2 regions of the Selenomonas oralis genome follow, and region 1 is predicted to be linked to the other one. Evidence: a T-box and tRNA genes for the amino acid it is inferred to sense, from the RefSeq annotation. Region 1 holds a T-box; the other holds one or more tRNA genes.
The links. A T-box is a leader RNA that pairs with one kind of tRNA and senses whether it is charged. The one in region 1 lies ahead of ACRTGH_RS01135 (valine--tRNA ligase), so its partner is inferred to be a tRNA-Val.
Positions count from the first base shown of each region.

Region 1 (3,411 bases):
AAGGCCAAAGCCCCGAGCTGAACCAGGTATCGAGCACATCCTCGTCCTGATGAATGTGATGTCCGCCGCACTTGGGGCAAGCCTCGACATCCTCGCGCGAGACGATCGTCTCCTTGCAGTCCTCGCAGTACCAAGCCGGGATGCGATGCCCCCACCAAAGCTGGCGTGAGATGCACCAGTCGCGGATATTTTCGAGCCAGTTCACATAGATCTTCGTGAAGCGCTCGGGCACGAACTTGATCCTTCCATCCTGCACCGCCTCGATCGCAGGCTTCGCCAGGCTCTCCATCTTCACGAACCACTGCTTGGAAACGAGCGGCTCGACCGTCGTATGGCAGCGCGAACAATGACCGACGGCATGCTCATGCGCCTCGGTGCGAACGAGCACGCCCGTTTCTTCGAGATCCTTGACGAGCATCTTGCGGCACTCGTAGCGGTCAAGTCCCGCGTACTTGCCGAGGTCTTCCGACATCGTGCCGTCGTTCTCTATGACGCGCACCTGCGGCAGATCGTGGCGCAGGCCCATCTCGAAGTCGTTCGGGTCGTGCGCCGGCGTGACCTTGACCGCGCCCGTACCGAAGGCGGGATCGACGTATTCATCGGCAAAGATGGGAATGGGGCGGTTGACGATGGGCAGGATGACATTCTTGCCGACGAGATCCTTGTAGCGTACATCATCGGGATGCACGGCGATGCCCGTATCGCCGAACATCGTCTCGGGACGCGTCGTCGCGATCTCGACATAGCCTGTGCCGTCCTCGAACGCATAGCGCAGATGCCAGAGATGCCCCGCCTCCGTCTCGTGCTCGACCTCGATGTCCGAAAGCGCCGTATTGCACGAGGGGCACCAGTTCGTGATGCGCGTGCCCTGATAGATCAAGCCCTTCTCGTAGAGGCTCACGAAAACCTCGCGCACGGCGTGCGAACATCCCTCGTCCATCGTGAAGCGCTCGCGCGCCCAGTCGCACGAAGAGCCGAGCGTCCGGAGCTGGTACATGATGCGGCTGCCGTACTCTTCCTTCCACTGCCAGACACGCTCCGTGAACTTCTCACGCCCGAGTTCGTAGCGGTTCGTTCCCTCTTCGCGGAGCGCCGCCTCCACCTTCGCCTGCGTCGCAATGCCTGCATGGTCGCAGCCCGGCATCCAGAGCGTATTGTACCCCTGCATACGGCGCCAGCGAATCAGGATGTCCTGCAGAGTATTGTCGAGCGCATGTCCCATGTGCAGCTGCCCCGTCACATTCGGCGGCGGAATCACGATGGAAAACGGCTCTTTCTTCTCGTCCGGCTCGGCATGGAAAAGATCATTCTCCTCCCAATACTCATACCATTTCTTTTCAAAGGACTGCGGCTCATAAACCTTTGGGATATTATCATTTGCCATGAAATAGACCTCCTGGATGAAGCAGACAAAAACTCGTCTTTCAAAACCGGCGCAAAGCGCACAGCCATAAAGCCGTTGTCCGCAAACAAATAAAGCCCTCCCGTCCGAAAGGACGGAAGAGCCATCTTCCGTGATACCACCTATCTTCCCGCGAGGAGCAAAACGCCGCCCCACGGCTCAAAGGCATAACGCCGCCGCCGCGCCCGCGCCTACGCACACGATGACGCAAAACGCCATACAAGCTTCAGCACGAAAGCTCCGAAGCGACCTTCCGCTGCCCGGCACAGGGATTCTCAGCCGCCATCCCCTCTCTGAAGCGCCCCTTGCAGCGTACTCCTCTTCCTCATCGCCTTTGTCCGTCAAAAGGATACCATAAGAATGACGTTTTGGCAAGATGGAATGAAGCGCACGTATAGAGAGCATGTATCACCGTTTGTGCAGATGCCAATTTCGCTGCTTTGTCCCAAAAGGCGGCTTGCCCTATCACCAAGTTTTTCCGTTTTCTTATTCTTCGCGAATGACGGGCGGCTGCCACGTATCCAATGCAGCCATATCCGGCACATAGATTCGCATGAACAGATGAAACTCCCCATCAGAAACAGGCAACCAGTTGGCGATGTTCTCCGGCGCTTTCTTCGACAGGACAATATCCAGTGTGCCATCCTCGTTCAACTCGAACGCGGAGCGGTCGTTGATGCAGTAGCGCTTGATTGGATTGTCGATGAGAAAGTCATCCTCACCGTATGCCGTCACGGACCAGAAGCCGCCTTCCCGTGTGGGCGGCAAGGATGCAAAGTGGAGCGTATATGTCTTTTCTCCGCTCAGCGCCGCGCCTTTTTCGTCCACTGCGGTCTTGGGATAGATCGCTACATCCACCGTGTTGGCTCCCAATCCCACCAGCGCCACCATAGCGCGGTAGGTGTATTCTGTCCCAAAATCACCGATCGGCTTGCCGTAATATCTCCACTGGCCGAGCTTCTGTGCATACTTTCCGCTGTTGGCAGAAAGCGTGGCAGGAAGTTTTTGAAGCATCTGCCTCCAGCGCCCGGCAGCTTCCTCGCCCAAGAGTGCGGCATCGAATGTCATACCGGGTCCTACGTTGATGGCAGAAAGTTTTTTCAGCAGTTTCCCATCAGCATCAGCGGGCGGATTGAGCTGCATCAGAGTGTTTGCAGTATTGAAAAATTCGCCCGGCGTCATGGAAAGAACCTTGTTTACCGGAACAAAGTCATTTTCCTTCGCATACGTTCCTTCCGGCGCAGTATATGTCCCCTCCTGCCCATAGGCAGAGAGCGGAAGAAGCTGCATTTGGTCCTGAATGGCATAAACATGGGGGAGATCCTCGTCCCCGGACAGCACAACACGGGCGATCGACCACACCGTTGCGGTAGGCACGTTCACGCGCGTCACCCCTTCAGGCAGTTCGCCCTCCCAACTGGGAAGCGCAATCGCATATACGCCCGCCTTGTCCAGCACGGCAGCAGTGTTCGTCCATGCGTCCAGAATCTGCACGTTACAGAAACGATCCGTTTCCGGCAGAACGTAGATCATGGGTTCTGCACGGACGTCGAGCCATGCCTGTGAATAGACGGTATCGACGTTCGGCGTCACAACGGTGCGAAAAGACGCGTCCGCCAGCTTTTTTGCATGGTTGAACTGATTGACAGGCGCACGACTCGGCATGGTTCCGTCCGTATTCGTTGATAATGTTTTGGTTGCGTCGGTGAGTACCAGCGGAAACGCATAGATGTATGCCTCGCTGACCGTTTCCCAAACAGCCTCTGCATCCGACTGCGTTTTTTCAGCAGAACAGTTGGAAAAAAGTCCGCATGACAGCAGCGTGAGCACCGACAGAAGCATTCCAAATATCTTTTTCATTTTGTTTTCCTGCCTATCCTTTTTTATTTCAGCGGTAATAGCCGATGCCGATCCGCACGATCTTGCCGTCTTCCAGCACAAAGACGAGCTTCTGCCCGTTTTGGCTTTGATACCAATAGTACTTGTCGTCGTACCAGGCCGGGGCGCCG
Region 1 is NZ_CP194411.1:218,150-221,560, forward strand. Features, by position in the region: gene ACRTGH_RS01135 (valine--tRNA ligase) at 1-1,384, opposite strand, end outside; T-box leader at 1,490-1,740, opposite strand; gene ACRTGH_RS01140 (DUF1254 domain-containing protein) at 1,889-3,262, opposite strand; gene ACRTGH_RS01145 (hypothetical protein) at 3,291-3,411, opposite strand, start outside.

Region 2 (3,411 bases), 1.1 Mb from region 1:
CGGTTACGGCGATACGGCATGGCTTCTCCTCGTCGTCTGCCCGTTTCTTCTCATCGCCCTTGCCGGCGAGGCTTGTTGGCTGATTACATTCCTGCAGCTGCCGTCGCTTCTGGGGATTGCTTCCGACAGTGTGCTTCTCCACAGTGCGTGGCCTTTTGGCGGGACGGCGCTTGCTCTTTTTGGGGTGCTGCATCTCTATATGTTTTTTGCCGAGGGAGATTTTTCGAGCAATGCCGCTGGCCCCTTTGAGAGTGCGGGACGTTTGCGTCCGCATATCGGGGAGCGGCCGGAGCTGGCCTGCCCCTTTTTCCAGAGCATGATGCAATTCAAGGGGAGGATGAACCGCAAGCGTTTTCTGCTGCGTCTCCTCTTCCTGCTCTTTTTCCTCTGCCTGCTCGTATTCGTCGTTTTGGAGACGGCGGAGCGCCTGCCGCCGTTTCTGGGGGCGAATGTGGCGCTGTACGGTACCTGCGCTTCCGTGGCGCTGGCATTTTTCCTGCCCACCGGCATCATGGTGCAGCGTCTGCACGATATCGGCAGGAGCGGCTGGTTTGTCGGCGTGCCGCTTTTTCTTGTATTGGCCTTCATCGTCCGCCTCGCGCTCGCGCATGGCGATATCACGTTCCTGGCGCGGGAGCCCTTCGGCTTGGAAATCCTCGCCGCGGCATTTCTCGTCGAGGTCTACGAGGTGTTTCTTTTCGCCGCTCTGATTTTCGTCAAGGGGCCGGTTCGCATCAATGTCTACGGCGATTCGTGCCTGAAACGGTTATAGCGGCTTCCTGCGGCTCTTGGCCGCCGCTTAGCGAAGAAAGGCGGCGGCTTCTTTTTTTGCCAGCGTGTCGCAGATTTCATTGTATTTGTGGCCGGCATGTCCTTTGACCCATTGGAAGGTGATGGAACGTCCGGTGATGAGTGCGTCAAGCTCCTGCCAAAGCTCCCGGTTCAGCACGGGGGCGCCGTCGGCTTTCTTCCAGCCGCGCCTTTTCCAGCTGTGGATCCATTTCGTAATGCCGTTCTTGAGGTATTGGCTGTCGGTCGAGAGCAGCAGGGGACGGTCTTCGGGGATATGGCGCAGGGCTTCGATGGCAGCGGTCATTTCCATGCGGTTGTTCGTCGTGGACGGATGGCCGCCTGAGAGCGTCCGCATCGCTGCGTTCGCCTCGACGATGCAGACGGCCCAGCCGCCGGGGCCGTTCGGATTTCTAAGGCAGGAGCCGTCCGTGTAGACGTGGCAGGCGTCGCCCTGCGGCTCGGTCGGCTCGACGGCGTCTTTTGTACGGCGGGCTCCGCTGCTTCGGCGAAGCGTGCCGCCCTGATTTGCCGGGGGCAGCGTTTGGACGCTTCCCTCAGGGGCAGGAAACAGGGCATGGAGCGGCTGCGGTTCTTTGAGCCAAAGGAGCGCGGCTTCTTGCGTCGGGAAGCTTTTGTAGCGCGCTCCGGGGAAGCCGTCGACTTGGGCGCGGCAGTCGTCCCAGGTCTGGAATATGCCTGTCTGCCGCCCGTTCCTCACGGCGTAGAATTTTTTCTGCATGATTGCGTCCTTTCCCAATCCATCTTTTTGACTATAGGCGCTGTAAAAATGAGACTATGAGTTCTGCACAGCTTATCCCCAGTTTTTGTGGATAAGTCTGCAAATAATGAGCACCTTCGTGAAGTTATCCACAAAATTCTCAGCCTTATCCACAAAAAAGTGTGCATAAAGGCGAAAAAAGTCGCCCTAAGGGGCTGGAAAAGTGCGGGGAAATCGTGTATAATACACAAGGTAACTATATCAATGCTCATGTAACTCAGTTGGTTAGAGTGTCACCCTCACATGGTGGAAGTCGGGGGTTCGAGTCCCTCCATGAGCACCAGAGTTTTTTGCCGCCGCGCACTGCGCGGCGGCTTTTTGCTGCTTTTTTAGTTTTATTCGCACGCGGCGCGATAGAGCCTTAACGCTTGCTTCGTCGTTTGCTCCAGGTTGCGCAGGGCCGTTTCCTCTTCCATCGCTTCCGTGACCGTCATGGGCAGATGGAGGATCGGAAAGTAGGCGTCGATGCCGCTTTGATTCACCGCTTCGGCGTCGGGCAGGGCGCAGCCGCAGAGGGCGATGGCCTTGAGGGCGGGACTCTCTGCTTTGGCGAGCCGGGCGACTCCGATGGGAGCCTTGCCCATGGCGGTCTGTGCATCCATACGGCCTTCTCCTGTCAGGAGGAGGTCGGCGCCCTTGAGCGCATCCTTGATGTTCATGACGTCGAGGACGAGGGTGATGCCAGGCTTGAGCTCGCCGCCGAGGAAGGCGTGGAAGGCAAAACCGAGACCGCCTGCCGCGCCGGCACCCGGAAGCTCCGCGCCGGAGATGCCGCGTTCTTTTTCTGCAAGCAAGGCAAAAGCTTTGATTGCCGCATCCATTTCTTCTACGATGGCGGGTGTTGCGCCTTTCTGCGGGCCGTAGACGGCCGAGCAGCCGTTCGGGCCGCAGAGGGGGTTCGTCACATCGCAGGCGATGTGGAAGCGGCACTCTCTGAGCGTCGGATGAAGGCCGTCCAACCGGATCTGGCGTACGGCGGCAAGATCGCCGCCTGTGATGCCGACCGGCGCACCCTCTGCATTGAGGAACTTCGCTCCCAGGGCTGTGAGCATGCCGAGGCCGCAGTCGTTCGTCGCGCTGCCGCCGATGCCGATGATGAATTCACGGCAGCCGCGCTCCATGGCGGCGAGAATCAGCTCCCCGAGGCCGTATGTCGTCGTGCGGCGCGGGTCGCGTTCGGCGGCGGGAACGAGGGGCAGGCCTGCTGCGTCGGCCATCTCGATGACAGCCGTATGCGTGGCGGGGAGGAGGCCGAAGCGGCTGTCGACCGGCTTTTGCAGCGGCCCGGTGACGCCGAGGCGCACGATCTCGCCGCCGAGGCCGTGCGTGAGCGCATCCACGGTGCCTTCGCCGCCGTCCGCGAGCGGAAAGACCCGCACTTCGGCTGCGGGAAAGACTTCACGCGCGGCGCGTGCGGCAGCTTCGCCCGCAGCCATGGAGGAGAGGCTGCCCTTGAAAGAGTCGATGGCGATGATGATTTTCATGGAGGTTTCCCCTTTCGTTGTTGGGAAATTCCGGGTGACAGACAGAAGCGTCCGGCATCCTTTGCTGCCGGGCGCTTTTGCCGTACGATTTTACTTCACCCCGTTTTCCCTGCCCCAGTCGCTGATCTTCTTGTAGGTCGGCACGGGCACATGATAGCGCTCGCCGAGGGCGACGACGCGGTTCACCAGCCCGTCGAATTCGGAAACGCCGCCCTTGTCCACATCCCGCTGCATGCTCGTCTTCAGCCCGGGGGCGAAGGCGTCGATGAAGGCGATGCCCGTTTCTACGAGATCCTTGTCGAAAGTGATGCCCATGGCCCGGCCGAGCGCATCGACTTCCCGGATGAGGGATATATA
Region 2 is NZ_CP194411.1:1,317,001-1,320,411, forward strand. Features, by position in the region: gene ACRTGH_RS06315 (DUF805 domain-containing protein) at 1-772, shown strand, start outside; gene rnhA (ribonuclease HI) at 800-1,531, opposite strand; tRNA gene ACRTGH_RS06325 (tRNA-Val) at 1,777-1,853, shown strand; gene ACRTGH_RS06330 (glycerate kinase family protein) at 1,906-3,054, opposite strand; gene ACRTGH_RS06335 (ketopantoate reductase family protein) at 3,145-3,411, opposite strand, start outside.
Region 2: it encodes a tRNA-Val, which carries the amino acid that the T-box ahead of ACRTGH_RS01135 (valine--tRNA ligase) is inferred to sense. The anticodon was not compared.